DNA from 2 places in the Dietzia sp. B32 genome. Region 2 is predicted to be linked to the other one. Evidence: riboswitches for the same ligand, from Rfam matches in the RefSeq annotation. Region 2 holds a riboswitch; the other holds the start of a gene.
What was found. A riboswitch is a leader RNA that binds a small molecule or an ion and turns the genes downstream of it on or off. The one in region 2 is predicted to bind thiamine pyrophosphate.

Region 1 (14,891 bases), 310 kb from region 2:
CCGGCGCGACGCGGCCCGGCTTGGTCGGGGTGGGCCATACGGGGCCGGTGCAGAAGTAGTCCAGTTGCGGGTTCGCCGCCGCCCTGTCGACCTCGTCCGCGGCGTGGCAGGACAGTCCGATCACCACGTCGTCGCCGACGATCCGGCGCGCCCACTCCACCGGTAGGTCGTCCTGGCCGACGTGCAGCACGTCCGCCCCCGAGGCGACGGCGACGTCGGCGCGGTCGTTCACCGCGAGCAGTGCTCCGTGGGAGTCGCACACCTCGCGCATCACCGCCAGCGCCCGGAGTTCGTGACCGGCCTCGAGCGGTCCGAGATCGCGGTCGCCGGGGGAGTTCTTGTCCCGCAGTTGGACGATGTCGACCCCGCCCGCCAGTGCCGCGGTGACGTCGCGGCGCAGCGCGGGGAACTCTCCGGCCCACCCCTGCTCGCGCGCCAGGTCGTCGAGATGACGGCGCGCGTCGATGCAGAGGTAGAGGCGGGCGTCGGCGAGGCGGGCACGGAGACGGTCGGCACGGGAGGTCATGGCCACAACCGTAGGCCAGGGCCCCACTAGGCTGGTCGTCGTGATCGACGACCCCGAACGTCCCGCCGCGCGGAGCGGTGCCCGCCGCGTTGCCGTGGTCGGTGGTTCGGTGATCGGCCTGGCGTGCGCCTGGTCGATCGCCCGGTCCGGTCCCGCCACGGACGTGGTGATCCACGAGCCCGACGACTCCGGCCCCGACGGCGTTCCCGCCAAGGGGGCCGCCTGGGTGGCCGGCGGCATGCTCGCCCCCTTCAGCGAGGCGTGGCCGGGGGAGGAGGCGGTGTTCGCACTCGGGGTGGACTCGCTGCGGCGGTGGCCGGGATTCCTCGCCGCCCTCGAGCCGCACGTCCCTCCCGGCCCGCCGGTCCGCACCGCCAGCCGCACCCACATGCTGGCCGTGGACGAGGCCGACGCCCGCGACCTCGACATGGCCATGGAGTGGGCCGCCCGCCAGCCCGACCCCGCCGACTCCGCCCACTCCGGCCCGGCCCTCGGGATCACCGACGCGGACCTGCGCCGCGTCACCCGCCGTGAGCTGCGCGAGGCCGAACCGTCCCTGGCCCGCGTCGCCCGGGTCGCCTACCGCATGGACTCCGAGGGGGCCGTCGACAACCGCGTCCTGTTGGCCGCCCTGACGCGGGCGTGCCGGGCCGAGGGTGTGACGTGGGTGCGGGGTGCGGTGGCCTCGGTGGACGACGTCGACGCGGACCGCGTCGTCCTGGCCGCGGGCGCGGGGTCCGCCGCTCTGGCGGGGCTGCCGGTCCGTCCGGTCAAGGGTGAGGTGCTGCGGCTGCGCGCCCGGCCCGGCTGCGAGGACCCGCCCCGCGGGGTCGTGCGGGCGTTCGTGCGCGGGCGCCCGCTCTACCTGGTCCCGCGCGACGGCGGCCTGGTCGTCGGCGCCACCCAGTACGAGCACGGCGACGACCGGCAGGTCACCGTCGGCGGGGTGCGCGACCTGCTCGCGGACGCCGAGACGGTCTTCCCCGGCATCGGAGAGTACGAACTGGCCGAGGCCATCGCCGGGCTCCGGCCCATGTCGCCGGACAACCTTCCGTTCCTCGGCGCCGACCCCGCGGACCCGCGACTCATCCACGCCACCGGGCACGGCCGCAACGGCATCGCGCTCACCCCGGTGACCGTGGCGGCGGTCCTGGCGACGCTGCAGGGTCTGGCCGTCCCGGCGGCGGCGCGAGCGGCCGCGCCGGACCGCTTCACTCGGGGATGAGTGCCGCGGCCGGTCCGACTACGGTGGGGATACACCGCAGATGTGAAGCAGGAGGGCCCATGATCGTCACCGTGAACGGCGAGGACCGCACGCTGGCCGACGGCGCGACCGTCCGCACACTCGTCACCGTCCTGGACCTGCCCGACGAGGGCGTCGCCATCGCCGTCGACGGCGTGGTGGTGCCCAGCTCGGGTTGGGACGAGGCGCCGCTCGGGGCGGGCGCGGAGGTCGACGTCCTCACGGCGGTCCAGGGTGGCTGAGGCCGATACGGCGGTCGCCGCGATCCTGGACTCGCCCCTGGTCATCGCGGGCGAGGAGATCTCCTCGCGGCTCATCACCGGCACCGGCGGCGCCGGGAATCAGGAGGTCCTGCGCGAGGCGCTGATCGCCTCGGGGACCGCGTTGACCACCGTGTCGATCCGCAGGGTCGACCTCCGGCTGGGCTCGGACGGACTCGGGCTACTCGGGATGTTGAAGGAGCTCGAGATCCGCCCGCTGCCCAACACCGCCGGCTGCCGTGGTGCCGCCGAGGCCGTCAAGACCGCCCGGCTCGCCCGGGAGGCGCTCGGCACCAACTGGGTCAAGCTCGAGGTGATCGCCGACGAGCGCACGCTCCTGCCCGACGGGGTGGAACTCCTCGAGGCCGCCGAGGACCTCGTCGACGACGGTTTCGTCGTCCTCCCCTACACCACCGACGACCCCGTCCTGGCCCGCCGCCTGGAGGACGTGGGCTGCGCGGCGGTCATGCCCCTGGGCGCGCCGATCGGCACCGGGCTCGGCATCTGCAACCCGCACAACCTGGAGATGATCGTCGAGCGCGCCGGCGTCCCGGTGATCTGCGACGCGGGGATCGGGACCGCCTCCGACGCCGCCCTGGCGATGGAACTCGGGTGCGACGGTGTCCTGCTCGCCACCGCCGTCACCCGGGCGGAGAACCCGCCGCTCATGGCCGCCGCGATGCGCGAGGCCGTCCGGGCCGGGCACGCCGCCCGACTCGCCGGGCGCATCCCCAGGCGATTCTGGGCGCAGGCCTCCAGCCCGCCGGTCGACTGAGCCCCTCCCGGGTCAGTCCTCGGTGCGCGGCACCCGCCGGTCGACCTATCGCCTGGCCAGCCACCCCGTCCGGGCTTATGCGTTCCCTCTGCCACTCCTCCCGGGCTTACGCGGTCGGAATGGTCCATTCCCGCCGCGCAGCCCTGCGATAACCGGGCATTCCGGGCACGAACCTCCCGCGCCAGTCGGGCCGCCCCGGTCAGTCCTCGGTGCGCGGCACCCGCCGCACGCCGATCCCGCCCATGAGCGCCAGCCCGGTGACCCGCACCACCGGGGCTCCTGGCGGGGCCTGACGGACCGGGCGCGGATCGGGCTTCCAGCTCCCGGACTCCTCGCCGAAGCCACCCATCAGCCCCAGGCCCTCGATCTCCACATGCATGTCGTCGGGGACCAGGATCTCGATCCCGCCCATGACCGCGAACGCCCGGATCGTGGTCTCGTGGGACTGCAGCGAGGCGGCGCGCAGGTCGATCTCGATGCCGCCCATCATCGCGAACGCGGTGTGCACGGCGGGCAGGGTCCACGTCCCCTTGCGTTCGACCCCGCCCATGACCGCCAGCGAGGTGGCCGGCCCGCTGCCGCCGGTGACGCGGCGCTCCGGGGCCCGGCGCGGGCGGGCCTCCGGGGTCGACTCGTGGCCGCGGTGGGCGACGGGGAGGTCGTGCGTGAGCTCGATCAGGTCGGACCGGAACCTCGCGGCGTATGCCAGCGAGGTCCGCTCGTCGAACTCGGCGAGCGTGAGCCGCCCCTCCGAGAAGGACTCCTGCAGGAGCCTGGCGGTGGCGTCGCGCTCGGCGTCCGAGGCGCGTACCGAAGGCAGGTGGCGGTCCGGGTCGGGCGTGGCGTCGTCCATGGTCACGAGGGTAGTCCCGCGCGACCTGTACGCGGGCTGAGTAGGTGGACGCACCCTGTCCGCACCCCGGCAGGCAGACTGGGGCCATGATCGAGGTACGGAATCTCACCAAACGCTTCGGCGCCTCCACCGCCGTGGACGACCTCAGTTTCGACGTACGGCCCGGGGTCGTCACCGGATTCCTCGGGCCGAACGGCGCGGGCAAGTCCACGACGATGCGGATGATCGTCGGCCTGGACACCCCCACCTCCGGGGAGGCGTTGATCAACGGGACCCCGTACCGCGAACTGGAACGCCCCGCGCACAAGGTCGGGTGCCTGCTCGACGCGTCCTGGACGCACGCCAACCGCTCTGCCGGTGCGCACCTGAAGATGGTCGCCGCGGCGGGCGGGGTGGCCCCGTCCCGCGTCGACGAGGTGCTCGGCCTGGTGGGCCTGACCGACGTCGCCGGGCGCAAGGTGGGCGGGTACTCGCTCGGGATGCGCCAGCGGCTCGGCCTGGCCACCGCCATGCTCGGTGACCCGGAGGTCCTCCTGTTCGACGAGCCCGTCAACGGGCTCGATCCCGAGGGCATCCTGTGGATCCGCCGCTTCATGCACGCGCGCGCCGCCGAGGGCCGCACGGTGCTCGTGTCCTCGCACCTGCTGTCGGAGATGGCGCAGACCGCCCAGGATCTCGTCGTGATCGGGCGCGGCAAGCTGCGCGCCCAGACCTCGGTCGAGGAGTTCCTCTCCGCCGCCAAGTCCTCGGTGATCCTGCGCACCCCGCACGTCGACGAGTTCACCGCCGCCGCGCGCGACGAGGGCATCGAGGCCACGTTCGACGCCGAGCAGGGCGTCTTCCTCATCGACAACCTCGGCGCCCCGCAGGTCGGCGACCTCGCCGCGAGCCTGGGGATCACCGTCCACGAACTGCACGAGAAGCGGGCGTCGCTGGAGGAGGCCTTCATGGCCCTCACGGACCAGGATGTCGAGTACCACGGTCAGGAGTCCACCCGATGAACCAGCTGAAGTCCGAGTGGATCAAGGTCACCACCACCAAGAGCGCGTACTGGCTGTACGCGATCGGAATCGGCCTGGCCGTGGTGCTCGCGGTGGTCATCGGCCAGTTCGAGCAGTCCGCCACCGGGGAGCCGATGGCCGGGGCGCCCGGCGGCGGCAGCGACCCGCTGTTCCCGATCCTCGGGGTCAGCGCGTTCACCGTCCTGCTGGCGTGGATCGCCGCGATCGTCGGCGTGACCGGCGAGTACCGCTATCACACGATCAAGGCCACGTTCCTGACCACGCCGTCGCGCTGGCCGGCGATCGTCGCCAAGACCGTCCTGTTCATGGCGCTGTCCGTGGTCGTCACGGCCGTCGGGGTGATCCTGGCGCTGCTCGTGGCCGGGGCGCTCTCCGGCAACGAGGGCTGGACCCCGTTCTCCGGCGATGGCCTGAAGTACCTGTGGCGCTTCCCCGTCTACGCCGCGCTGGGCACGCTCGCGGTGATGGGGTTGGCGTACATCATGCGCAACGCCGCCGGCACGATCTCGCTGTTCCTGGTGTGGACACTGGCGCTCGAGGGCATGATCTCGCTGATCCCGCGGGTCGGCGAGGATCTCGCCGCGTGGATGCCGTTCTCCAACGGTGACTTCTGGACCCAGGGCGAGACCGTGCGCGGTTACATCACGTGGGGTGAGTGGCCGGCGTTCGCGTGGTTCGCCGCCGTCTGCGTGGCCCTGTGGGTCGCCGGGGCGCTGATGACACTGCGCCGGGACGCCTGAGTCCGGCCCCGATCCGACGTCGCACCGGGGCTCGCGCGTCGGGGGACTGGTGGGTGGCGGCGCGGTCGGTGACGACGACGAGGTCGACCCGTCGCTCCACCCGTGCGACCTGCCGGGTGACTCGCCGGACCGGAGCGGCTATCGACCGGTGATCGGCAGGTAGACGCGCCCGCCACGGTCGGTGAACTCGGCCGACTTCTCGGCCATCCCCGCCTCGATCGCCTCCACCGTCTCCATCCCGTGTTCGGCGGCGTAGTCGCGGATGTCCTGGGAGATGCGCATCGAGCAGAACTTCGGACCGCACATGGAGCAGAAGTGTGCGGTCTTCGCCGGCTCCGCCGGCAGCGTCGCGTCGTGATACGCCAGGGCGGTGTCGGGATCGAGGGCCAGGGCGAACTGGTCCCGCCAGCGGAACTCGAACCGCGCGGTGCTCAGGGCGTCGTCGCGGGCCTGCGCGCCCGGATGTCCCTTGGCCAGGTCCGCCGAGTGCGCGGCGATCTTGTACGTGATCACGCCGGTCTTCACGTCGTCCCGGTCGGGCAGGCCCAGGTGCTCCTTGGGGGTGACGTAACAGAGCATCGCCGTGCCGGCCTCGGCGATGCGGGCTGCACCGATCGCGGAGGTGATGTGGTCGTAGCCCGGCGCGATGTCCGTCGCGAGGGGGCCCAGCGTGTAGAAGGGTGCCTCCTCGCACCACAATTCCTCGAGCCGGACGTTCTCCACGATCATGTGCATCGGCACGTGTCCCGGTCCCTCGATCATCACCTGGACGCCGTGTCGCTTGGCCACCCGCGTGAGCTCGCCCAACGTCCGGAGCTCGGCGAACTGGGCCTCGTCGTTGGCGTCGGCGATCGATCCCGGGCGAAGGCCGTCTCCGAGGGAAAACGTCACGTCGTAGCGCGCGAGGATCTCGCACAGTTCGTCGAAGTGGGTGTAGAGGAACGACTCGCGATGGTGTGCCAGGCACCACGCCGCCATGATCGAACCGCCCCGGGACACGATTCCGGTGACCCGCTTGGCGGCCAGCGGGACGTAACGCAACAACACTCCGGCGTGGACGGTCATGTAGTCCACGCCCTGCTCACACTGTTCGATCACGGTGTCGCGATACAACTCCCAGGTCAACCTGGTCGGGTCGCCGCCCACCTTCTCGAGCGCCTGGTAGATGGGCACGGTGCCCACCGGGACGGGGGAGTTCCGCAGGATCCACTCGCGTGTCTCGTGGATGTCCCGGCCGGTGGACAGGTCCATGATGGTGTCCGCGCCCCACCGGGTCGCCCACACCATCTTCTCGACCTCCTCCGCGATCGAGCTGGTGACCGACGAGTTGCCGATGTTGGCGTTGATCTTGGTCAGGAAGCGCTTTCCGATGATCATCGGCTCGCTCTCCGGGTGACGGTGGTTGGCCGGGATGACCGCACGCCCCGCGGCGACCTCCGAACGGACCACCTCGACGTCGATCCCTTCCCTCACGGCGATGAACCGCATCTCCGGGGTGGTCAGGCCCGCGCGGGCCCAGGCCAGCTGGGTGCGGACGAGCGTGGGGTTGTCCGCCGAGGCAGGGACGGCCTCGGGGTGGGACCAGCCGCGACGGGTGGGCGGCAGGCCCGAGGCGAGGTCGTGGCAGTCCGCCGGGCCCTGGTACCCGGTGTACGGGCCCGAGGTGTCGTAGACGTCGAAGGTCGTGCCGGTGGTGAGCGCGATCCGGCGCACGGGCACGCGCTGGTCGTCCCCGGTGTCGCCGGGCACCTCGAGGTGGGCCTTGCTGCTGGAATGGATGGGGCCGCACGTCACGACCCCGATCGGGGTGGCGGTGGCGCCGTCGGTGGATAGAGCTGTGCCCATGGTGGTTCCTGATCTCCCTACGCCGGCATGATCCGGACAGGTTCTACGGTCGACGACCCGGCTGGTCGTCCTCTCAGCCCGCGCTTCGAAGCGGACTCCCGTGTGGACGAGTATGGAATTGTGCCGGCCGAGCGTAACCCGACGAGTAGCATCACGGGTGGGACACGCCCTGCCGAAGGAGTTCTGATGCCCGCTGGAACGTCGCTGAAGTTGGTCCACAACACCGATAGAGACCGCTTTGAACTGTGGGACAGCGAGACCTTCATGGGCCTCGTCGGTTACGAGAAGGACGGCGACGTCTACATCCTGCTCCACACGGTGATCGAGGAGCGGTACGGCCAGCAGGGCATCGCCCGTCTGCTGGTCAGCCTGGTACTCACCCGCATGCGTCTCGACGGGCTCAAGATCCGTCCGGTGTGCAGCTATGTCAGGCGTTTCCTCGTCCGCTTCCCGGAGTACCAACTCCTCGTCGCCCCGCAGTGACACGAGGTCCCGCTGACATGAGGTCCCGTTCGACAGGTGGAGAGGCGTCGGGGGAGCGGACGTAGTCTGATCCCAGACGACCAGCGACCCGGAGGACTGCCATGACCTACCCGCCCCAGGGAAACAGTGCCGGCGGCGACTACGCCGGTGGTGACGACGCCAACCGGGGTTCCTACGGCCAGAACCCGTACGACCGGAGTTCGCACGGTCAGGGTGCCTACGGTCAGGGAACGTACGGACAGGGAACGCACGGACACGGCTCGTACGGGCACAGCGACTACAGCGCCCAGACCCCCACGGGGTTCGGCGCGCAGACCCCGTCATTCGCGGCATCGGGTGGGTACGGCGCACCGGCGGGTGCCAGCCCGGGCCCGCCGTCGAACGTCGGCTGGGCGGTCGCATCGATCCTGTGCTTCTGGCCGCTGTCGTTCGTCGCGATGACCCGCGCTCTGGAGGTCTACCCGTTGTGGGCCGCCGGCCGCCACGCCGAGGCCGAGGCGGCCAGCGCGACCGCCAAGAAGCTCGGCGTGATCTCGCTGGCGATCGTGGCGGTGCTCGTCGTGCTGTACTTCATCTTCATCTTCGCGATGGTGGGGCTGGCCTCGAGCGGCTTCTAGGCCCCGGCGGGCCCGGGCGTCAGGCCAGACCCAGCCGCGGGGCCTCGATCGCGGGGCACGCATCCATCACCACGTCCAACCCCGCGTCCTTCGCCCGCTGCGCCGCGGCCTCGTCGATCACGCCCAGCTGCAGCCACACGGCCCTCGCCCCCTTGGCGATCGCGTCGTCGACCACGCCGCCCGCGAGCTGCGAGTTCACGAACACGTCGACCACATCGACCTCGCCGGGGACGGACGCGAGATCCGGGTACCCCTGCTGACCGTGCACCGTCTCCGCCTTCGGGTGGACAGGCACGATCTCGTGTCCGAGGTCGCGGACATAGGCGGCGATCCGGTAGGCGGTGCGCCCGGTGTTGCCGGAGAGGCCGGCGACGGCCCACCGCCCCTTCTCGGAGAGCAGGCGCTTGATGACGGCCGGGTCATTGGTATGGGTCATACCCAGTGCAAGGCCCGGCGCGGCCCGGACATTCCCCGCGCTGGTCCCTGGCTGAGCTCAGTCAGTCCCCGACGGGCCTGCGCGCGGGGCGCTTCCTTCGCGGGCTCAGTCAGTCCCCGACGGCGTCCTTGCCGCGGCGGACGATCTTCGGGTCCGGGTCGAACACCACCTGGGGGTCCTTGTCCGGGTAGTCGAACTGGTTCAGGAAGTAGCGCATCGCGTTGATGCGGGCCCGCTTCTTGTCGTTGGACTTGATGGTGATCCACGGTGCCCACTCGGTGTCCGTACGACGGAACATCTCCTCCTTGGCGACCGTGTACTCCTCCCACTTGCCCAGGGACTGCAGGTCCATGGACGAGAGTTTCCACCGTCGGACAGGGTCGAGTTGCCGGATCGCGAACCGGGTCTTCTGCTCCTCCCGGGTGACGGAGAACCAGAACTTGGTCAGCCCGATACCCGAGTCGACCAGCATCTTCTCGAAGTTGGGCGCCTGCTCCATGAACGTCTCGTACTGCGAGTGCGTACAGAACCCCATCACCCGCTCGACTCCGGCGCGGTTGTACCAGGAGCGGTCGAACAGCACGAGCTCACCGCGGCTGGGCAGGTGGGCGATGTAGCGCTGGAAGTACCACTGGTACATCTCGGTCTCGGTGGGCTTGACAAGCGCGACGACCCGGGCCTGCCGGACGTTGATGTACTCGGTGAACCGCTTGATGGTCCCGCCCTTGCCGGCGGCGTCGCGGCCCTCGAACACGATCACCTGCCGGTGTCCCGATTCCGCCTGCCAGTTCTGGAACTTCAGCAGTTCGATCTGCAGCAGGTACTTCTCGACCTCGTACTGGTTGCGGTCCATCCGCTCGTCGTACGGGTAGTTCTCCCGCCAGGTGTCGACGGCCCGACCGTCGATGTCGATGAGGTCCGGGTCCTCCCCGTGGTCGTCGCGGACCGTGAAACCCTCGGCGCGGAGCCGGTCGATGTAGTGCCGCAGCTGGAACGTGGACATGGTTCAGTCGAGGTCCACGACGACGGGCGCGTGGTCCGAGGCGCCCTTGCCCTTGCGTTCCTCGCGGTCGATGGACGCTCCCGTCACGCGTGCGGCCAGGGCGGGGGAGTGCAGCTGGAAGTCGATGCGCATGCCCTTGCGCTTGGGAAAGCTGAGCCCGGTGTAGTCCCAGTAGGTGTAGACGCCCGGTCCGGGGGTGTGCTCGCGGGTGACCTCGCGGAACCCGGCGCCGTCGAACGCGGCGAACGCCAAACGTTCGGGACCGGAGACGTGGGTCTTGCCCTCGAAGACCTCCATGTCCCACACGTCCTCGTCGAGCGGCGCGACGTTCCAGTCACCCACCAGGGCGATCTGGGCGTCGGAGTCGGCGGCCAGTTCGGCGGCGGCGTGATCGCGCAGGCGGGCCAGCCACTCCAGCTTGTAGGTGTAGTGCGGGTCGCCCAGCTCACGGCCGTTGGGGACGTAGAGGCTGTACACGCGGACGCCGTCGCAGACCGCCGAGATGGCGCGGGCCTCAGGGTCCTGCGAGACCTCGGGGTCCTTGTGGAAGCCCGGCATCCCGTCGAAGCCCAGGCGCACGTCCTCGAGCCCCACCCGGGAGGCCACGGCGACGCCGTTCCACTGGCTCAGCCCGTGATGGGCGATCTCGTAACCGGCCTCCCGGAAGGCCTCGGTGGGGAACTGCTCGTCCTTGCACTTGGTCTCCTGCATCGCCAGGACGTCGACGTCGGAGCGTTCGAGCCAGGCGAGCACGCGGTCTTGTCGGGCTCGGATCGAGTTCACATTCCAGGTGGCCAGGCGCATGGGGCCGAGTCTATTACCCGTAGGTGGTCGGTCGCCCGCGGGAAGTGACTAGTCGACGACGACGAGGTGACGCAGCGAATGGTGCGGTTCCAGCCCGAGCTTGGCCCACAGGCCACGTCCGGCGGCGTTGTCCGCGAACACGTGCAGGTGACATTCCTGCGCCCCGAGGCCGAGCCCCCAGTCGACGAGCGAGCCGGTGACGACCTCGGCCAGGCCGCGGCGGCGGTGGGCATCCGCGGTCTCCACGCACGAGACCGCGATCCGCGCTTCGCCGTCGGGACCGGTGGTGACGGCGCCCCGGGCGATCGCGGCCAGCTCCCCGTCCTCCTCGAGTCGAGCGAACACGGCGTGGCCGCCGGGGCCGGGGGAACCGGCGTCGGGCCCGGAGCCGACGAGCCCGGCGGTGGCGAGCATCGCGGGCCGGACGCGCTCGGGGGCGAGGCCGGCGGTGGCGTGGTAGAGCTCCAGCCAGTCGTCGTCGGGACGATCGACCAGCGTGACCGGCGGCCGGGTGGCCGCGGGGAATGCCTCGTCGACCACCGTGAGCAGGTCGCGGCTGGCGACCGTGCAGAGCAGGAGCTCGCGGTCGGCGTGGATCCGTGCCGGGTCCACCGGGACGCCGCCCAGGGTCATCCGGTCGGAGGTCACGAGCCGTTCCACGTCCACCAGTCGCAGCGGCAGGCCACGGGCGGCGTACCAGTCACGCACCCCGTCGAGTTCGGAACAGCTGGCCCACGGAAGGACGGGCACGGCCGAGTTCCCGCGATACGACCAGTCGTCGCCGGCCCGGCAGAACCAGCCGTCGACGATCTCGTACTCCCGGCCGGGCCACGCCAGGGCGCCGGCGTACTCGCGCGCCCGGATGTCGCGGGCCCGCACCGGCCGCGGCGGGACGACCTTGAGCACCGCGACGTCGGCGTCGGGGATCCGCACCTGCTCACCGGACTCCCGGGCCACGACCAGTTCCGGCTCGAGTTCGACCACGCGACCGATGACGTCGGTGTACAGGTGCGAGGTCTGGCCCGCCTCCAGATGGCGCCGCACCACCACGCGATCGCCCACCGCCACCCGGCGGCCGGCGTTCCACCGGGACCGTTCCGACAGGCCCCGGTCCTGCTCAGCCATGGTCGGTGACGACCTCGTCGTCGTCGTAGTCGTCCTCCTCGTCGGCGAACGGGTCCGGATCCGTGGCCGGGTCCCAGCTCAGGCCGGGCACGCCCCACCCGGCGTCGCGGATGTGCCGCTTGGCGGCCTTGCGGTTCCGGCCGATGAGACCGTCGGTGTAGAGGAAACCGTCGAGATGGCCCACCTCGTGCTGCAGGCAGCGGGCGAACAGTCCGTACCCCTCCACCGACACGGGCTCGCCGTGCTCGTCGGTGCCGGTCACGCGCGCCCACCAGGCGCGGCCGCGGGGGAAGTTGACCGCGGGGACGGACAGGCAGCCCTCGAGGTCGTCCTCCGGATCCGGCATCGTCTCGGGGATCTCGGAGGTCTCGAGCACCGGGTTGACGATGCACCCGCGGCGGTTGAGCCAGCCTCCGCGCGCCTCGACCTCCTCGCGGGTGACGCCCTCGCCGTCCTCGGTGTCCAGGTCGGGGCAGTCGTAGACGAACAGGCGCTTGCGCACGCCGATCTGGTTGGCGGCCAGGCCCACCCCGTTCGCGGCGTCCATCGTGTCGTAGAGATCCTGCACCAGCCCGGCGAGTTCCTCGGGGGACTCGGTGACGGGCTCGGTGGGGGCGTGGAGCGCGGGATCGCCGAGGATGACGATGGGACGGACGGCCATGGTGGTCGATTCTAGAGCGCCGGACATGGCGATGTGTCGGAGGCGTGTGGTTCACTACGGGGGAATCACAACGGTGTATTTCACACCGGCAGTATTTCAACCCGCACAGGGATCCGTCGGGACGGCGAGGAGGCGCGCACATGGGTCGGACAGCCGCCGCAGCACGCGAGGTGCGTGTCGAGCGCGGGCAGGATGCCGGGGATCCGCGCGCCGAGCTGCACGCCGCCGATCCCGTCCTGTCCGACCGGGACCGGGCGATGCTCGAGTTCGAGCGGCAGTGGTGGAAGTTCGCCGGCTCCAAGGAGGAGGCGATCCGGCAGCAGTTCGACATGTCCGGCACCCGCTACTTCCAGATCCTCAACGACCTCATCGACCGCCCCGAGGCCCTCTCCGCGGACCCGCTCCTCGTCAAGCGGCTCCGCCGGATGCGTTCCAGCCGACAGAAGGCACGCGCGGCGCGCAACCTGGGAATGCGGCTCGACTGACCTAGACTCGGCGGCGTGAGCTCCCAGTCCGGAAATCCGCAGTACGACAGCCCGCAACCCGGCGATGCCGAGTACGGCGACCCCGAGTACGGCAACGCGCACGGCGCCGACGATCCCCACGGTCCGGGCGACGGCCCCGGCATGGACGAGCCGACCGGCCCGCCGTACCGCGCCATCGCGATGGTCCTGCTGGCCGCGGTGGTGCTCGCGGTCGGTGTCGGGCTGGTCCAGCTCTTCGGGAGCGATGACGACTCCGCCCCCACCGCCGACGACACCACCTCCCAGGTCGAGCAGGACGGCCAGGGCGGGCAGGACGCCGACGGCGGCACCGGAGCCGACGGTGCCGACGGCGCGACCGCCCCGGGCGACGGCGGCGCCGGTCAGGACGGGCGCGTCGGGGACGGCGACGGGACAACCGGTGGGGGCGCCGACGGGCGGGACCCGCAGGCCGCCGACCCCGCGGTGCCCGGGCAGGGCCAGCCCGCCGGTCAGGTGCTCGGTGGGGCGGGACCGGACGTGACCTCCGTGCCCGTGCAGATCTTCAACAACAGCACCGTCACCGGCCTGGCCGGACGCACCGGCGAGGCGTTGCGCGAGAACGGCTACGCCGTGGGCGACGTGGCCAACATGCCGTCCAACCGCGGCGTCGTGGCCGAGTCGACCGCCTTCTACGGAACCGGCCCCGGTGAGCAGCAGGCCGCCCAGGCGATCGCCGCCCAGCTGGGCATCACCGCCAAGCCCCGGCCGGCAGATCTGGCGGGCGAGGCACCAGGGGTGATCGTGATCGTCACCCAGGACCTCGATCGCTGACCCCTGAGGATATGATGAGCCCAGGCATCCCGCCCGCGGGATGCACGCTCAGTAGCGACTTGCAGCTTCCCGAGATCGAAGGAGCCCACATGGCCCCGCGTCAGACCGCCCGCCGCCTCCTGGTCGCGGCTCCCGCACTCGCCCTCGCGTTCGCCGTGGCCGCGTGCAGCCCGCCCAACGAGCAGCCGGCCGAGGCCGACGCGCCGTACACGCTGCCCAGCTACTCCGAGGACGCCAAGCCGACGACCTCGATCCCCGAGACGCAGGAGACCACCGCGGTCGACAGTGCCGAGGACTTCCAGGGCGGTACCACCCCGACCGGAATCCCCGGCGAGGGCGGCGACGAGGGTGGCGGTCAGGCCACCACAGACGACGGCCTCGTCGTGGTCCCGGGCGCCGAGCAGCCGGCCGGCGGTGCCCCGGCGCAGCCCGCTCCCTGACCCATCGGGCCGGCACCACCCCGAAACGACGAGAAGAGCGTCCCGCACACATCCCCCGAGAGGGGCCTGTGCGGGACGCTCTTCTCGTCGAGCGGCCGGTGACGGGCCAGTCGGCGCCGGGTCAGTTGGCGACGGGTCAGTTGGCGCCGTTGCCCTCGAAGCCGGTTCCGATGAATTTCTCCAGCACGGGGGCCTCGTGGGTGATGGTGCCGTCCTCGACGCTCTCGCGGTAGGCGAGGTTGCCCACGCGGTTCGCGATCACCGGCGCGGTGCACACGGCGACGATGGCGGCCAGTACGAGCATGCCCAGGTCGATGTCCGGGAAGATCCGGATCCCGGCACCGGACAGGATCAGCACGAGGCCGAGGACCTGCGGCTTGGCGGCCGGGTGCATGCGGCTGAGGGTGTCACGGAAGCGGACGAGACCGATCGCGCTGGCCAGCGTCAGCAGCGCGCCGGCGAGCACGAACAGTGCGGAGATGATCTCCCGCAGGTCATCGGTCATGAGAGGGCCTCCTCGGGGGATCCGACGCTGTCATTGACGCGGAAGCGGGCCACGGACACCGAGCCGAGGAACGCGACCAGCGCGAGTGCGACGAGCGCGGCCGCCGGCGTGGTGTCCTTGGTCCAGGCGATGTAGACGCCGATGCCGCCCTGGGCCACGGCGACGAGCGTGTCGAGCGAGATGAGCCGATCGAGGGTGTTGGGCCCGCCCACGAGTCGGATCATGGTGGCGAACAGCGCGGCGGTCAGCGCGATGATC
Region 2 (14,891 bases):
GCGGCCACCGACCCAGTCCCAGAACCCGAACACCGCCTCCTCGGCGATGCCGAACGCAGCCACCTCGTCGGACGCGGTCGAGACCGCGACGAAGTGCGCGGCGACGGCGTCCTCCGCGCCGAGGCGATCGAGAAACCATCGACGGGCGGCGTGGGCGTTCGCGAGGGTCTCCTGGGTGGTGAACGTCTTGGAGGCGACGATCACCAGGGTGGTCTCGGGGTCGATTTCGGCCAGGGTGGAGTCGAGGTCGCGGGGGTCGACGTTCGACACGTAGTGGGCGGTGATCCCGGCGGTCTGCAGGGGGCGCAGGGCCCGGTCGACCATCGCGGGTCCGAGATCCGATCCGCCGATCCCGATGTTGAGCACGGTGGTGATCCTCTTGCCGGTGTACCCGGTCCATTCCCCGCTCCGGACCCGCTCGGCGAAGGCGGTCATCGTCCGGAGAGTCTCGTGGACGTCGACGATCACGTCGCGACCATCCTGGGTCAGCGTGTCATCGGCGTCTCGTCGGAGAGCCGTGTGGAGGACGGCACGGTCTTCGGGGGTGTTGATGCGGTCGCCGCGGAACATGGCCGCGCGGCGGCCCGGCAGGTCCGCGACGCGCGCGAGGCCGAGGAGCGCGGTGACGACCTCATCGGTGACCAGGTTCTTGGACAGGTCGACGTAGAGATCGCCTGCCGTCACGCCCAGTCGTGTCCCGCGGTCGGGATCACGGTCGAACAACCTGCGCAGGGTGGTCTCGCCCGTCGAGGCCGCCAGCGCCTCGAGCGCTCGCCACTCATCGGTGGTGCTGATGTCCCTGTCGATGCTGTTCACGGGCAGTCCTTCGGTCTGGTGGCGGAGGGGGGCGGAGCTGACGATACCGCGGTGTACACAGTTGACTACAGTTTCCGTACACAAGTGACTACAGTAGCGGTGGCGGGTCGACACTCCGGTCCGTCTGCACCTACGTGGAGGCCTCGATGACGAACTCGAGCACGACGATGATCCCCGCCCGTGCCGCGGCCCGCCTGTCCGGGAAGGTGGCCGTCGTGACCGGCGCCGGACAGGGCGTGGGTCGGGGGATAGCCCTCGCCCTGGCCGAATCCGGGGCCGCGGTGCTGCTGGTGGGCCGGACACTGCGCAAGCTCGAATCGGTGGCCGAGGAGATCCGCGCCACCGGCGGCACGGCGGACTCCCTGGCCGTCGACATCACCGACGACACGGCGGCGGAGTCGATCATCGCGACGGCGGTGTCGTGGCTGGGCTCGGTGGACATCCTGGTCAACAACGCGAACCTCGCCGAACCGATGCCGCTGGACGAGTGCACGGACGCCGCGTTCCGCACGGCATTCGAGGCCGGCCCCCGGGCGTCGCTGAGCCTGATGAAGCTCGCCCGCCCGTACATGGTCGCGCGGGGTGGCGGGGTGGTGATCAATCTCGTCTCCTCGGCCGCGGTGCGGTGGGACGCGGCGGACTACGGCGTCTACGCCGCGGTGAAGGAGGCGATCCGGGCGCTCACCCGGGCGGCCGCCTGCGAATGGGGCGCTGACGGGATCCGCGCACTCAACGTCGCCCCCCACGCGCACAGCCCCGGCCTGGACTGGTGGATGCGCCACAACCCGGAGGAGGCAGAACAGTTCATCGCCGGGATACCGGCCGGGAGGGTGGGCGACCCCGTGGCGGACATCGGCCGGCCCGTGGCGTGGCTGTGTTCGTCGGAGGCGTCCTATCTCACCGGCGTGACCGTCCCGCTCGACGGCGGTCAGTCCCGCTGGGGCTGACCACCGCGTCCATCGTTTCCGACAGAAGAGGCCACATCATGCAGTTCTCCGTTCCGGTCGCGTTCAGCCCGATCGATCAACTCCTCGGCCTGGCCCGCGCGGCCGAGGACGCGGGTTTCGCCCGCGTCACGCTCCCCGACTCGCTGTTCCTGCCCCACCGGCAGGACGCCGACTACCCCTACACGCCCGACGGGTCGCGGATGTGGGACGAACACACCCCGTGGGTCGAGCCACTGACCGCGATCGCCGCGATGGGTGTGGTCACCTCGACCCTCAGGTTCTGCCCGCAGGTCCTCAAACTCGGCCCCCGTCAGCCCCTGCTGCTGGCGCGGCAGTTGTCCACGGTCTCGCACCTGACCGGGGGACGCGTCGACCTGGGGGTGGGGATCGGCTGGGATCCCAACGAGTTCGCGTGGTGCGGCGTCCCGTATCCCGGGCGCGGCAAGAGGGTCGACGAGATGCTCGAGATCATCCGGCTGGCCGGTGACGGCGGGTGGTTCGAATACCACGGTGAGCACTTCGACTTCGACCGCCTCACCCTGGACCCGCCGCCCGTGGCCCAGGTGCCGTTCTACGTGGGCGGGCACACCGCCCCGGCCCTCCGCCGAGCCGTCCGCATCGGCCAGGGGTGGACCTCGGCGATGATGGGATTCGACGAGATCGCCGCCACCATCACCCGCCTCGGCGACCTGCTCGAGGCCGACGGCCGCTCCCTCGCCGACCGCGGGGACGGCCGGCCGTTCGAGATTCAGGTGGCCTGCACCGACCGATACGGCAGCCGCGGTTTCGCCCAACTCGAGGAGGCGGGGGTCACCGATGTCATCGTCATCCCGTGGTTGATCGAGGGCCACGGATACGACGCCCCGCTGGACGCCAAGTGCGAGTCGATCGCCCGGTTCGGCGAGAAGTACATCAGCGCATGACCTCGACACACATCAACCACACCGCTACGACCCCAAGGAGCCCCGCATGCCCGAGACCCCGCCTGTGAAGCTCGGTTACAAGGCGTCGGCCGAGCAGTTCGGTCCGCGTGATCTGGTGGAGTTCGCCGTGATGGCGGAGCAGGCGGGGATGGATTCGGCGACGGTGTCGGATCATTTCCAGCCGTGGCGCCACGATGGTGGTCATGCGCCGTTCTCGTTGGCGTGGATGACGGCGGTGGGGGAGCGCACCGAGCGGCTGCAGTTGGGCACCTCGGTGCTCACGCCCACGTTCCGCTACAACCCGGCCGTGCTCGCCCAGGCGTTCGCCACCATGGCGTGCCTCTACCCGGGCCGCGTGTTCCTGGGCGTGGGCACCGGCGAGGCGCTGAACGAGATCGCGACCGGCCACCGGGGCGAGTGGCCGGAGTTCAAGGAGCGGTTCGCGCGCCTGCGCGAGTCGGTTCGTCTCATGCGCGAGTTGTGGACGGGTGAGACGACGAACTTCGAGGGCGACTTCTACTCGACCAAGGATGCCTTCCTCTACGACGTTCCCGAGGGTGGTGTGCCCGTCTATGTCGCCGCGGGCGGTCCGGTGGTGGCCAAGTACGCCGGCCGGGTGGGCGACGGGTTCATCTGCACCTCCGGCAAGGGGATGGAGCTGTACACCGACAAGTTGCTCCCGGCCGTGGAGGAGGGAGCGCAGATCAATGAGCGGGACTCGGCGCAGATCGACCGGATGATCGAGATCAAGATCTCCTACGACCCCGACCCTGAGGCGGCGTTGGAGAACTGCCGGTTCTGGGCGCCGCTGTCCCTGACCCCGGAGCAGAAGCATTCGGTGGATTCGCCGCGGGAGATGGAGCGGCTCGCGGACGAGCTGCCGATCGAGCAGGTCGCCAAGCGGTGGATCGTCGCCTCCGACCCCGACGACGCCGTCGAACAGGTCAAGAAGTACGTCGACGCGGGCCTGAACCACTTGGTCTTTCACGCCCCCGGACACGACCAGAAGCGCTTCCTCGACCTCTTCACATCCGACCTCGAACCGCGACTGCGTCGCCTCGCGTAGGCGCCGCGGGCGGGCAGGTGACCCGCCCGGCCGCCCGCCCCGCGCTCAGGCCCGGGTGAGCAGCAGCGGCGCCGCCGCGACCCGCGACCAGGGCCCGCCCGCGAAAGTCAGGCCGATCAGGCGCCGGTCGTCGAGCGGCCGGAACTCGTCCCGCACCCAACGCCACGGCACCGGGCTCGAGGCGCCGTACGAGCAGACGATCACCTGACCGCCGTCGAGCCACGAGGACTCCAGCGTCACCCGCATCGGCAGGGTCTCCCGTGGCGGGCGGCCCTCGTCGTCGTCGACCAGGTTCATCGCGCCGCCCCCGGGGGCGAAACGCTTGCCCTGCCAGCCCGGCATGCCGCCGAGGGCGATCGCGCGCGGTGCCACCACCCTCAGCGGGGCGGGGCCGACGAAGGTGACGAGGTAGTCGCCCGGGGTGGGCGGGTCGGTCGGCGGCGCGGCCTGCGAGAACAGGGCGCGCAGTCGGCCGAGCGAGGTCGGCAGGGCGGCGGTCACGGGGCTCCGATCGTGGGAGACGTGGGGTTGGGGGACGCGGGGTTAGGGGACGCGGGGTTAGGGGACGCGGGGTTAGGGGATGCGGGGTTAGGGGACGCTGCAGTAGGGGACGCGGTGGCGGTGTCGGCGGTGGGGGAGGCGGCGCGGCGGGCCCGGTGGCGGGCGGCGAACCGCTCGGCCATGGCGGTGATGGTCAGGCTCGGGTTGACGCCGACGTTCGCCGGGATCGACGACCCGTCCACCACGTACAGACCCGGATGTCCGAAGACCTGGTGATCGGTGTCGATCACGCCGTCGGAGGCGTCGGTCCCCATCGCCGCGCCGCCGAGCACGTGGGCGGTGATCGACTTGCCGCCCACGCTCTCGAGCAGCAGGTTGAGGGGCCGGCCGCCCACCGACTCGGCGAACCGCCGCGCGACCTCGTTGGCCTGCGGCAGGTAGCTGGGGGCCGGCTCGCCCTTCCCGGCCCGCGACCGCAGCACCCGCCGCCACGGGGTGATCGGGGAGCGGTCGAACACGAGCCGGATCTCGTTCTCCACGTTCTGCATCACCGTGAACACACTCAGGCGCTCGATGAAGTTGCGCGCGGTCATCAGCCGCACCTGCCGCACAGGGTGGCGCGCGAGCTCGGCCAGGGCCGCGCGCCGGCGTCGGGCGGGGTCGGTGCCGTCGATCAGCGGGCCGAGCTGCAGCCGCATGTGCCAGCCGCCGACGTACCGGTTCTGGGTGACGTGCGTGGCGGCGTCCGGGTAGAACTCGCTCGAGATGGTGGGGCCGGGGGTGAGGTCGGCATCGGGGTCGTCGGCCAGGACCGCGGTGATGGCTTCGGAGTTGGTGCGCACACCCTCGCCGAGCCGGGCCGAGACGCGGGGGAGCAGGCCCAGCTCGCGGGAGCGGAACAGCAATTCGACGGTGCCCAGGACGCCCGCCGCCACCACCACCTCGGCCGCGTGTAGCGTCTCACCGCCCGCGGTGCGGACCTCGAATCCACCGTCGGGGCGTTCGGCGATCGTGTCGACCTTGGTGTCGGGGAGGATCCGGGCGCCGCGGCGCTCGGCCAGCCACAGGTAGTTGAGGTCGAGGGTGTTCTTGCTTCCGTACGGGCAGCCGACCAGGCATGCGCCGCAGAGCCGGCACCCCGTGCGGTCGGGACCCTCGCCCCCGAAGAACGGATCCGGCACGGTCACGCTCTCCTCGCCGGGTGCGCCGAACCAGATCGCCATCGGGGTCGGGCCGTACGTCTCGCCGGCGCCCATCGACCGCGCCGTGGCCTCGAGGTGCTCGTCCATCTCGCCGACGTGGCTGGTGGTCTCGCGCCCGAGCATGCGGGCGGCGGTGCGGTAGTGCCCGGCCAGCTGGGCGCGCCACCCGTCGGCCACCGGGGGCCAGGCCGGGTCGGTGAAGAACTCGTCCTTCGGCTCGAGCAGCACGCCGGCCCACACGATGCTGCCGCCGCCCACGCCCGCGCCGCCGATGATGCCCACGTGCCGCAGGACCCGCTGCCAGAAGAATCCCCTGAGCCCCAGCTCGGGCAGCCACAGATACCTGCGCGGGTCGGTGCGGGCGGCGAGGAGATCGGCGGGGGTATGACGACGACCCTGTTCGAGCACCAGGACCGAACGCCCCTCCTCGGCGAGCCGGAAAGCCGACACCGCGCCACCGAAACCGCTGCCGATCACGATGACATCAGCGGTGTCGGAGGGGCGCTGATCGCGCGGCGGGGCGGGGGTCATGCGCAGATCCTAGGACGGGTGTCCAGGTGCGCGGGGCGGATCGGTTCGGGTCACTAGCAGCCCGATTCTCAGAAAGGGAACGGAAGCGGGAGCAGACGGTTGCCGCTTGTCGCGGGCGGGCACGGGATAGTGGCCCGATTGTCGCAATTCTTGTCCGTTCTAACCGCTCTTATTGCTGAAGATGTACATGCCGCCGATTACCACGACGGTCAGGACTGCAAACCCGATGAGGTAGGGAAGCAGTTGCGACAACAGCCAGAAGAACCCGACGAGGAGGGCCATGCCCATGAGGAAGACGAGAAAGTACATGAAGCGATCCCCTGGCTGAATGATGGCGTGAGTCGGTGACATTGAAAACGTATCCCTTTCTCGTTGCCTAAGTGAAAGAAAGGACTGCAATGCCCACAATATGAAGCGAGGGCTCGACTGAGCCGGGGCCGGTGAGCTGGTGCAATCTCGGGGTAGGCTCGGCTTCGACACGGGGTGCTGCCCGTCCGGGCAGCTGAGATCACACCCGTCGAACCTGAACTGGGTAGTTCCAGCGGAGGAATGTCGTGTGCGTCGCCCCGGGCGGCGTCGCCTGCAAGTCGTGCGGTTGTCGCGCGGCGGGCGGGTACTCATCACCTTCGCCGTGCGGAACCACCGGGAAGCGAGTGGCAGTGAGTACCGGAAAGAACAGCATGCGTATCAGCGAGCAGGTCGTCCTGGTCACCGGCGGAGCCCGCGGACTCGGCGTGGAGATCATCCGCGCCTTCTCCCGCGAGGGCGCCCTCGTCGTCGTCAACTATCGACGCAGCGAGGCCGCCGCCACCGACCTCGTCCGTGAGCTCGGCTCCGGCCGCGCCGTCGCACTACGCGCCGACGTGACCGACGACGACGAGGTGCGCGGCCTCTTCGACGCGGCCCGCGCCCACTTCGGTCGGCCGATCAGCACGGTGGTCAACAACGCGCTGGCCGACTTCGAGTTCAACGGCGATGCCCGGCCGCGTCCGGAGACCCTGACCTGGGAGGACTTCGACTCGCAGTTGCGCGGCGCGGTCAAGGCCACCCTCGCCACCACCCAGGCCGCGCTGCCGGGGATGCGTGAGGCCGGGTTCGGCCGGATCGTCAACATCGGCACCAACCTGTTCCAGCACCCGGTGGTGCCGTACCACGACTACACCGCCGCCAAGGCCGCCGCACTCTCGCTCACCCGGACCCTGGCCACGGATCTGGGGCCGGACGGCATCACGGTCAACATGGTCTCGGGCGGCCTGCTGCGCACCACCGACGCCAGCGCCGCTACACCTGAAGAGGTGTTCGACATCATCGCCTCCGGCACCCCGCTGCGACGGGTGATCACCCCGGCCGAACTCGCCGACGCGGTGTTGTTCTTCGCCTCCCCGTGGGCACGGGCCGTGACCGGACAGAACCTCATCGTGGACGGCGGGCTGGTCAAGGGCTGACCCTTGCCCGGCCCAGCTCGGGTGGTGGAAGCTGGAGGTATGGAACTGCCGTCGGTCACCTCCCCGCGAACCGCCGAGGGGCGGCGGATCGAGGCGGCCGAGGCGGCGGTGTACGAACTCGACCAGCGGCTGGCCGAATGGGATCAGCAGCGGGCGCTCGTCGTCGCCGAGGAACTCGGAAGCGACCCCCACGCCCACGTCCCGGCGACCTGGCCGACGGTCGCGGAGGCGCACGCGGCAGCGGCCGGGCGTCTCGCGTCACCCCTGTCACCCGCTGCGCTCGCTGCGGAGTGCGCGGAGTTGCGCTGGACGGGCGTGGGGAAACTGATCGGGGCCGGGATCTTGGCGGCGGTGCTCCTGTCCGTCCCGCTGACGCTCGTCCTGCGTGCACTGGGCGGGGGGTGATGTCGTGCCGCTCATCCTCGCGTTGCTCCTGCTCACGGTTGTCGCCGGGCTGGCCACCTGGGTTGCGGCGACCGGATGGCTGGTGCAGTCGGGGCTGGCGGATCTGGCCCGCCGCCGACGGCTCAGACTCGGGGCCGACCCGGTGCAGCTCACCGCCGAGCGGGCGGTGGACTCGGCCCGGCGGACCCACCTCCTGGCGCTGGAAGCGCTGACGCAGACCCTCGACCGCTGGTACGAGATCCGGTTCACGCTGGGGATCGGCACCCCGCTGGAGGGCGCGTACCCCGAGATCAGAGACCACCTCGATGCCGATCCGGACTTCGCCGGGTTGCTGGAGCGGGCCAACACCGCCTGCCTGGACAATCGCTCGAACGCGCCGGCCGTCGTCGCGGAACTGCTCGACGAGGCCGCGCGGATGGATTCGATGATGCTCGCCATCCGCGGCCACCTCCACCGGGCGGGGCGGTCGAAATGAGCGACTCCGCCCCGCTCCCCCCACGAGAAGTGGGATGGGCGAGGCGGAGTGACGCTGTCCGCGGGGGCGGGCTCAGGCGATGCCGGTGCCCTCGTCGGCCGCGGGGGAGGTGTTGGTGCCGCCGTCGTTGATCTCGAAGCGTGTCCACTTGCCGTCCATGTCGACCTCCATGGCGTAACCGAGCGCGTCGTCCGGGACCTCGACCGTCTTGAACCAGTCGTAGGCCTTGGTGTCGTCGGCGAACTCCTTCTCGTCGATCACGTTCTGCTCGGGGTCAATCACGCGGTAACGGGGCATGCTTGCTCCTTCGTCTCGAGGGAAGTTGAGTTCTCTTCCGCAGTGTGGGGGATTCGGCACGACCTCGCATCCGGACGGGTGGTCGCGCGGCGGGGCGTACGGTCGATGCAGCCACACGATCCAGGAGGCCCACACGTGAGCACCGACCCCACCGCTTCACCCTCCGAGCAGCCTGACGCTCTCCAGCCCGACGCCGCCCAGCCCGACGCCGCGGTGCTGGTCGACGGCGCCGTGCTGGTCGATCCCACCTCCAAGTACGAGGTGGACATTCCGCTGCAGTCGCAGCCCGTTCCGGGGCTCGCGTCGGAGCTCGACCCGCCCGCGGATCACGGCGAGACGTCGTACGTCGGCCACGGTCGCCTCACGGGTCGGCGGGCGCTCATCACCGGAGGCGACTCGGGGATCGGCCGGGCCGTGGCGATCGCGTATGCCCGCGAGGGCGCGGATGTCGCGATCGGCTACCTGCCGTCCGAACAGTCCGATGCCGACGAGGTCGCGCGACTGGTCCGGGAGGCCGGGCGGACATGCGTGCTGCTCCCCGGCGATGTCGGCGACGAGGAGGTCGCGCGGGGGATCGTCCGCGACGCCGTCGCGGGGCTCGGCGGGATCGACGTGCTGGTGCTCAACGCCGCCCGGCAGACGTACGTGGAGAACCTGGAGGACCTGACCTCCGAGCAGTGGTCCGAGACGATGAACGTCAACATCTCCGCCCCGTTCTGGATGATGCAGGAAGCGCTCGGTCACCTGCAGCCCGGTGCGAGCGTCATCTTCACCTCGTCTGTCCAGGCCTACACCGCGTCGCCGGGCCTCGTGGACTACGCGACCTCTCGCGCTGCGGTCAACACGATGTCCAAGGCGTTGGCGCAGCAGCTCGCGCCCCGGGGGATCCGCGTCAACGCCGTCGCGCCCGGGCCATTCTGGACCGCGTTGCAGGTCACCGGCGGGCAGAAGCCGGAGAAGCTCCCGTACTTCGGGCAGAAGAATCCGCTCGGCAGGCCCGGCCAGCCCGTGGAGATGGCGGGCGCGTACGTGTATCTGGCCTCCGAGGAGTCGTCGTACACGACCGGCAACACGTTGTCGGTGACGGGCGGGGCGCCCACGCCCTGAGCCGACTCGGCGCAGCCGCACGCCGTGCCCAGCTGCGTGCCGGGCCCAGCCGCGCCAGCATCCGCGCGCAGACGGTGCAGCCGCGCACGAGAATTCGTCAGCGGTTGCAGTGGTTGCGCGCGGATGGCGTGAGGTGCGCTGCTGGCCGGTGCGTGAGGTCGGCTGTGGACAGGTCAGAGGAGGTGCGCTCGTCGTAGCCCGCCGAGCAGCAGTCGCTCGAACCGGACGGGCTTGAACAGGTCGTCCCAGATCCACCGGATCACCACGACGCCGAGATCCCTCAGCTGGTCCTCGCGCTGCTTCTCGAGCCACACCACCTCGCTCGGGTCCGCGCTGTTGCCGGCGCGGCCGGAGTACTTGATCCTGCCGTCGAACTCCCCGGCCAGTGCGCCCTCTCCCCAGGAGAAGTCGGTCCGGGCGATAACCTGCCCTTCCTCGGAGAGGTATCGATGTTGCAGTCGAGGCGCCGGAATCGCACGCAGGGATCTCATGACGCAGCGCGAGAGCGATTCACCGGGGCTCTCCGCGAGCGGGTCCGCAAATTCGACAGCCTCTCGGGCGATCGCGACACCGGTGCGGCCGCGGTGGAGTTCGAGCTCGTTCACCAGGGAAGCCCGCGTGACCAACTTCAGGCGCAGCGCATGGTCTGCCGCGCAGACACCCGCATCGAAGCCTGCAGTGCGGGCAAGGTCGATGATCGTCCGATCAACGGTCGTGACGGGGATGCCGTCGACCTCGGTGGCTGACAGGGAACTCCCCGGAGAGGTATGGATCTGGACGTGAGGGGTCCTGCGGCCTCCGGCGGGCCGGCCGACCGTCAGGTGGACGCCCTGGGTCCGGGTTCTGACGAGGGGGAGGCCGTGGAGCTCCGCTGCCGTGTGGTGGCTGATCAGTGCCCCGGCCGGCCCCTCCGCCAGCGCGATCCTGGAGGACCTGACGGCGGAGGCCTTCCGGGACTCACCGGCGACGGGCACATGGAACCACCCGTGCCTGCTCCTGATCAGGCTTCCTGCAGAGACCGCGGCAGTGAGTGCGCGGTGCGACAGTCCCGCCCGGGTCGCCTCTGCCGTGGTGAATGGTTGCCCCGTGACAAACGGGATCGCTGGTGTCATGGCGGCAACGGTGCCAGGGCCCCCTGGTGAATCCGGCCCACAAAGAAGGCCGGTGGCCGGGCCCTGTGGAAAAGCCGGCCCTGTGAAATTCAGGGTCTGGCAGTCCTGGACCAGGTCTCGCCGGACAACCGCGCGCAATCACTGCAGCCGCCCACGATAGTTCGTGAGCGGATGCAGTGATTGCGCGCGGCTGCGGGCGGAGTTGGCGGGACGGCTGCCAGGCACGGATCAGGTGTCGTGGATGATCACGCCTCGCATGATCTTGCCGTCCTGAAGGTCCTGGTAGCCCTCGTTCACCTGGTCGAGTGTGTAGGTCGTGGTGATGAGTTCATCCAGCTTGAGCTTGCCTTCGTCATACAGTCGCAGGAGCTTGACGATGTCGTACTGCGGGTTGGCCGAGCCGAACAGGGTGCCCGTGATGGTCTTTCCGAACAGGGCCATCATCGTGCCGCTGACCTGGACGGTCTTGTCGGTCATGTTGCCCAGGCCGGTTATCACGACCCGGCCGCCCTTGCCGATCACGTCGAAGGCGCTCGAGACGACCTGCTCCTCGACGGTGCCGACCAGGATGAGGGCCTGGTCCGCCATCTGGCCCCAGGTGAGCTTCTCGACCTCGGCGTGGGCCTCGGCGGCGTCGGCGAAGGCGTGGGTGGCGCCGAACTTCAGTGCCTCGTCGCGCTTGAACTGGACGGGGTCCACCACCACGACGTGCCGGGCCCCCGAGTGGACGGCGCCCTGGACGGCGTTGATGCCCAGGCCGCCGATGCCGTAGATCACCACGGTGTCGCCCTGGCGGACGTTGCCGGCGTAGGTCGCGGTGCCCCAGCCCGACGGCACGCCGCAGCCCACCAGCACCGCCTTGTCCAGCGGCAGCCAGTCGTCGACCTTGACTACCGAGTGCTGCGAGATCACCGAGCGCTCGGAGAAGGTGCCGAGCATGCACATGGCGCCGAAGTCCTTGCCGTCCGAGTGGAAGCGGAAGGTGCCGTCGGGCATGTGACCGTCGAGGATCGTCGCGCCCATGTCACACAGACTCTGTCGGCCGGTCGAGCAATAGCGGCAGGTCCCGCAGTTGGGGATGAAGGAGCAGACCACGTGGTCACCCGGCTTGACCTTGGTGACGCCCACGCCCACGGCCTCGATGATGCCGGCTCCCTCGTGCCCGCCGACGATCGGGAAGCGCGGTGGGAGCGAGCCGTCGGACAGGTGTAGGTCGGAGTGGCAGAGGCCCGCGGCCGTGTACTTGATCAGCACCTCGCCGGGGCCGGGATCGTCCAAGTCGAGCTCGATGATCTCGAACGGCTTGTGGAGGTCGAACAGTACTGCTGCTTTGGTCTTCACGGCGGTGTTCCTTTCGGGGAGCGCAGGAGGTGGGACGTGCAGGGTGGGAAGTGCAGGGTGGACAGGTGCAAGGGGGAGGGTTGAGTAGGAGGAGAGGGAGTCGCCGACGTCCCCGGAGCGGTCACGGGGACGCCGGGTCCCGGTTCGCGGAGCCCGATGACTCAGAGCTGGATGTTGACCGACCTGGTCTGGGTGTAGAGGTCGAGCGCACCCTGGCCCAGCTCGCGGCCCCAGCCGGACTGCTTGAACCCGCCGAACGGCATGGCGGTGTCGAAGCCGTTGTACTGGTTGACCCACACCGAGCCGGCGTGAAGTCGACTCGCGACCTTGTGTGCCTTGGAGATGTCCTGGGTCCACACTCCGGCGGCCAGGCCGTACATCGAATCGTTGGCCTGGCGGACCGCGTCGTCGAGGTCGGAGAAGCGCAGGGCCGCCACGACGGGGCCGAAGATCTCCTCGGTGACCACCCGGTGGTCGGGCTCGACGTCCACAAAGACGGTGGGCTGGATGAAGTAGCCGGTGTCGCCGTGGCGCCCACCGCCGGTCAGGGCCCGCCCGCCGTCCTCGATCCCGGCGCGCAGGTAGTAGGAGACCTTGTCGAACTGGTCCTGGTCGACCACCGGGCCGAGCGTGGTGGCGGGGTCGAGGCCGTGACCGATGGTGGCCTGGGCGGCGGCGTCGGCCACGGCCTGGGTGAACTCCTCGTAGATGGAGTCCTCCACGTAGAGTCGGGTGCCGGCGGTGCAGGCCTGGCCGTGGTTGAACATCCAGGCGGCCACGGAACCGGCCACGGCGGCGTCCCAGTCGCAGTCGGCAAAGACGATGTTGGCGCTCTTGCCGCCCAGCTCGAGGGAGACCTTCTTGAGGTTGCCCTTGGCGGCGTCCACGATGAGCTTGCCGACCTCGGTCGACCCGGTGAAGGCGACCTTGTCCACGTGGTGGTGGGCGGAGATGGCGGCGCCGGCGTCGCCGAACCCGGTGATGATGTTGACCACGCCGTCGGGAACGCCGGCCTCGGCCATGATTTCGCCCAGCAGCAGCGCGGTCAGCGGTGTCTGCTCGGCGGGCTTGAGGACGAGGGTGTTGCCGGTGGCCAGGGCGGGTGCGAGCTTCCACGACGCCATGAGGATCGGGAAGTTCCACGGGATGATCTGGCCGCACACACCCACCGGGACGCGCTGGGTGTAGGCGTGGAACTGCTTGTCGCCGGCGAACGGCATGGACACGTTGACGGTGGAGCCCTCGATCTTGGTGCACCAGCCCGCGTAGTAGCGGAACACGTCGGCCGCCCACGCCACGTCGACGGCGGTGGCGATGGCTGCGGACTTGCCGTTGTCGAGTGCCTCGATCTGTCCGAGCATCTCGGCCTTGGCGTCGAGCAGGTCGCCGATCCGCCACAGGATCTGTTCGCGTTGGTTGGGCTTCATGCCGGCCCATTTGCCGTCGTCGAATGCGCGGCGCGCGGCGGCCACCGCCTTGTCGACGTCCGCGGGTCCGCCGTGCGCGACCTGCGCGATCTCGGCGCCGGTGGCGGGATCGAAGGTGCCGAACGTGCGGCCGTCGGCGGCGTCCACCCATTGGCCGTCAATGAACAACTGGTGCGGGCGGGCGAGGAACTCGCGGGCCTCGGCGCTGAGCCGCTCGTCGAATCGGCCGGTGGTGCCGGTGTCGCGGGAGAGTGTGCCGGTCATGATGTCCTCCAGAAATCCGACCGGCTCCGATGTGATGCCGGTCACAACCCATCATGGGGTCGCGGTTGGCACGCCGAGTGTTCAGATTCTGGACAACATGGACAGCGCCGACAACGCCGACAACGCCGACAGCATCGACGACGCCGGGCCGACGTCCGACGCCGGGCCGACGCCCTCCCGCTAGGACAGGCCGAACTCGCGCATCCGGGCGTACAGGGTGGTTCTGCTGATGCCCAGCCGTTTGGCGGCGCGTGACCGGACGCCGTCGCATCCGGCCAGGGCGGCGACGATCGCGTCGTACTCGCCTCTCGCCAGCTCCCCGGCCCGGGGCGGGCGTCCGGTGCGGGCGCGGGCCGGCAGGCAGTCCACGTCGAGCGTCGTCGACCCCGTGTGCCCGGACTCGGAGAGGCATTCGGTCAGGATCGACCGCAGGGAGATCAGACCGTTGGGCAGGTCCAGGGCGCAGACGGCGTCCGTGAAGCGCGCCGTGGGGACCATCGGGGCGAGCCCCTTCCCGGCGGTCAGCTCCTCCACCATCCGGGCGACGATCTCGGCGCTCTCGGCCCCGCGTTCGTGCAGCGGCCGCAAAACGGTCCTCGTCCCGCACGCGTCGAGTGCCTCCGTCACCGCCGCGCGGGGGTCCTCGCGACTGGTGACGACGACGAGGGCTGCCCCCGCCGACCGTAGGCGTGCTGCCAGGCGCCGCAGGTCGGCGTCGTCGAGGAGGTCGATGTCGTCCAGGACCAGCGGTCGGCCCTCATCGCCCTGGTCGCGCAAGGCGGGCACCACGAGACCGATCCACGCGGCGTCGGCGCTGTCGGCTTCTGCGAGCCGGACGTGCAGGGCGCCCGGGCCCGCGATGTCCCGCGCCGTCGACGACCGTCCCGACCCGGAGGGGCCGACCACGGCGTGGGTCGGTCCGGTGACCCCGCCGCAGGAGCCGGGCGCGGAGGCGGCGGGCATCGCCGGCGTCCCCGGGATGGACGCGGCGACGGGGGCGGTGAAGGCCGGTCGGGTGCTGCCCAGGACGGG

Region 1: another riboswitch for thiamine pyrophosphate. It lies ahead of thiC (phosphomethylpyrimidine synthase ThiC); the one in region 2 lies ahead of L8M95_RS06040 (3-oxoacyl-ACP reductase).

Annotation. Positions count from the first base shown of each region.
Region 1 is NZ_CP093845.1:1,563,285-1,578,175, reverse strand. It holds gene thiE (thiamine phosphate synthase) at 1-526, opposite strand, end outside; gene thiO (glycine oxidase ThiO) at 570-1,751, shown strand; gene thiS (sulfur carrier protein ThiS) at 1,811-2,011, shown strand; gene L8M95_RS07560 (thiazole synthase) at 2,034-2,804, shown strand; gene L8M95_RS07555 (DUF1707 domain-containing protein) at 3,004-3,657, opposite strand; gene L8M95_RS07550 (ABC transporter ATP-binding protein) at 3,744-4,658, shown strand; gene L8M95_RS07545 (ABC transporter permease) at 4,655-5,419, shown strand; gene thiC (phosphomethylpyrimidine synthase ThiC) at 5,558-7,264, opposite strand; TPP riboswitch at 7,262-7,376, opposite strand; gene L8M95_RS07535 (GNAT family N-acetyltransferase) at 7,451-7,747, shown strand; gene L8M95_RS07530 (CD225/dispanin family protein) at 7,849-8,364, shown strand; gene L8M95_RS07525 (CoA-binding protein) at 8,384-8,800, opposite strand; gene ppk2 (polyphosphate kinase 2) at 8,910-9,803, opposite strand; gene L8M95_RS07515 (exodeoxyribonuclease III) at 9,807-10,607, opposite strand; gene L8M95_RS07510 (GNAT family N-acetyltransferase) at 10,656-11,732, opposite strand; gene L8M95_RS07505 (peptide deformylase) at 11,725-12,393, opposite strand; gene L8M95_RS07500 (DUF3263 domain-containing protein) at 12,534-12,878, shown strand; gene L8M95_RS07495 (LytR C-terminal domain-containing protein) at 12,894-13,688, shown strand; gene L8M95_RS07490 (hypothetical protein) at 13,778-14,128, shown strand; gene L8M95_RS07485 (monovalent cation/H(+) antiporter subunit G) at 14,265-14,633, opposite strand; gene L8M95_RS07480 (monovalent cation/H+ antiporter complex subunit F) at 14,630-14,891, opposite strand, start outside.
Region 2 is NZ_CP093845.1:1,252,108-1,266,998, reverse strand. It holds gene pgi (glucose-6-phosphate isomerase) at 1-807, opposite strand, end outside; gene L8M95_RS06070 (SDR family NAD(P)-dependent oxidoreductase) at 963-1,763, shown strand; gene L8M95_RS06065 (TIGR03619 family F420-dependent LLM class oxidoreductase) at 1,802-2,686, shown strand; gene fgd (glucose-6-phosphate dehydrogenase (coenzyme-F420)) at 2,733-3,752, shown strand; gene L8M95_RS06055 (hypothetical protein) at 3,798-4,253, opposite strand; gene L8M95_RS06050 (GMC oxidoreductase) at 4,250-5,986, opposite strand; gene L8M95_RS06045 (hypothetical protein) at 6,146-6,295, opposite strand; TPP riboswitch at 6,456-6,553, shown strand; gene L8M95_RS06040 (3-oxoacyl-ACP reductase) at 6,667-7,431, shown strand; gene L8M95_RS06035 (hypothetical protein) at 7,471-7,836, shown strand; gene L8M95_RS06030 (hypothetical protein) at 7,841-8,311, shown strand; gene L8M95_RS06025 (hypothetical protein) at 8,384-8,608, opposite strand; gene L8M95_RS06020 (SDR family oxidoreductase) at 8,822-9,715, shown strand; gene L8M95_RS06015 (hypothetical protein) at 9,889-10,206, opposite strand; gene L8M95_RS06010 (hypothetical protein) at 10,300-10,461, shown strand; gene L8M95_RS06005 (NDMA-dependent alcohol dehydrogenase) at 11,056-12,168, opposite strand; gene L8M95_RS06000 (aldehyde dehydrogenase family protein) at 12,330-13,859, opposite strand; gene L8M95_RS05995 (hypothetical protein) at 13,858-14,043, shown strand; gene L8M95_RS05990 (helix-turn-helix domain-containing protein) at 14,040-14,891, opposite strand, start outside.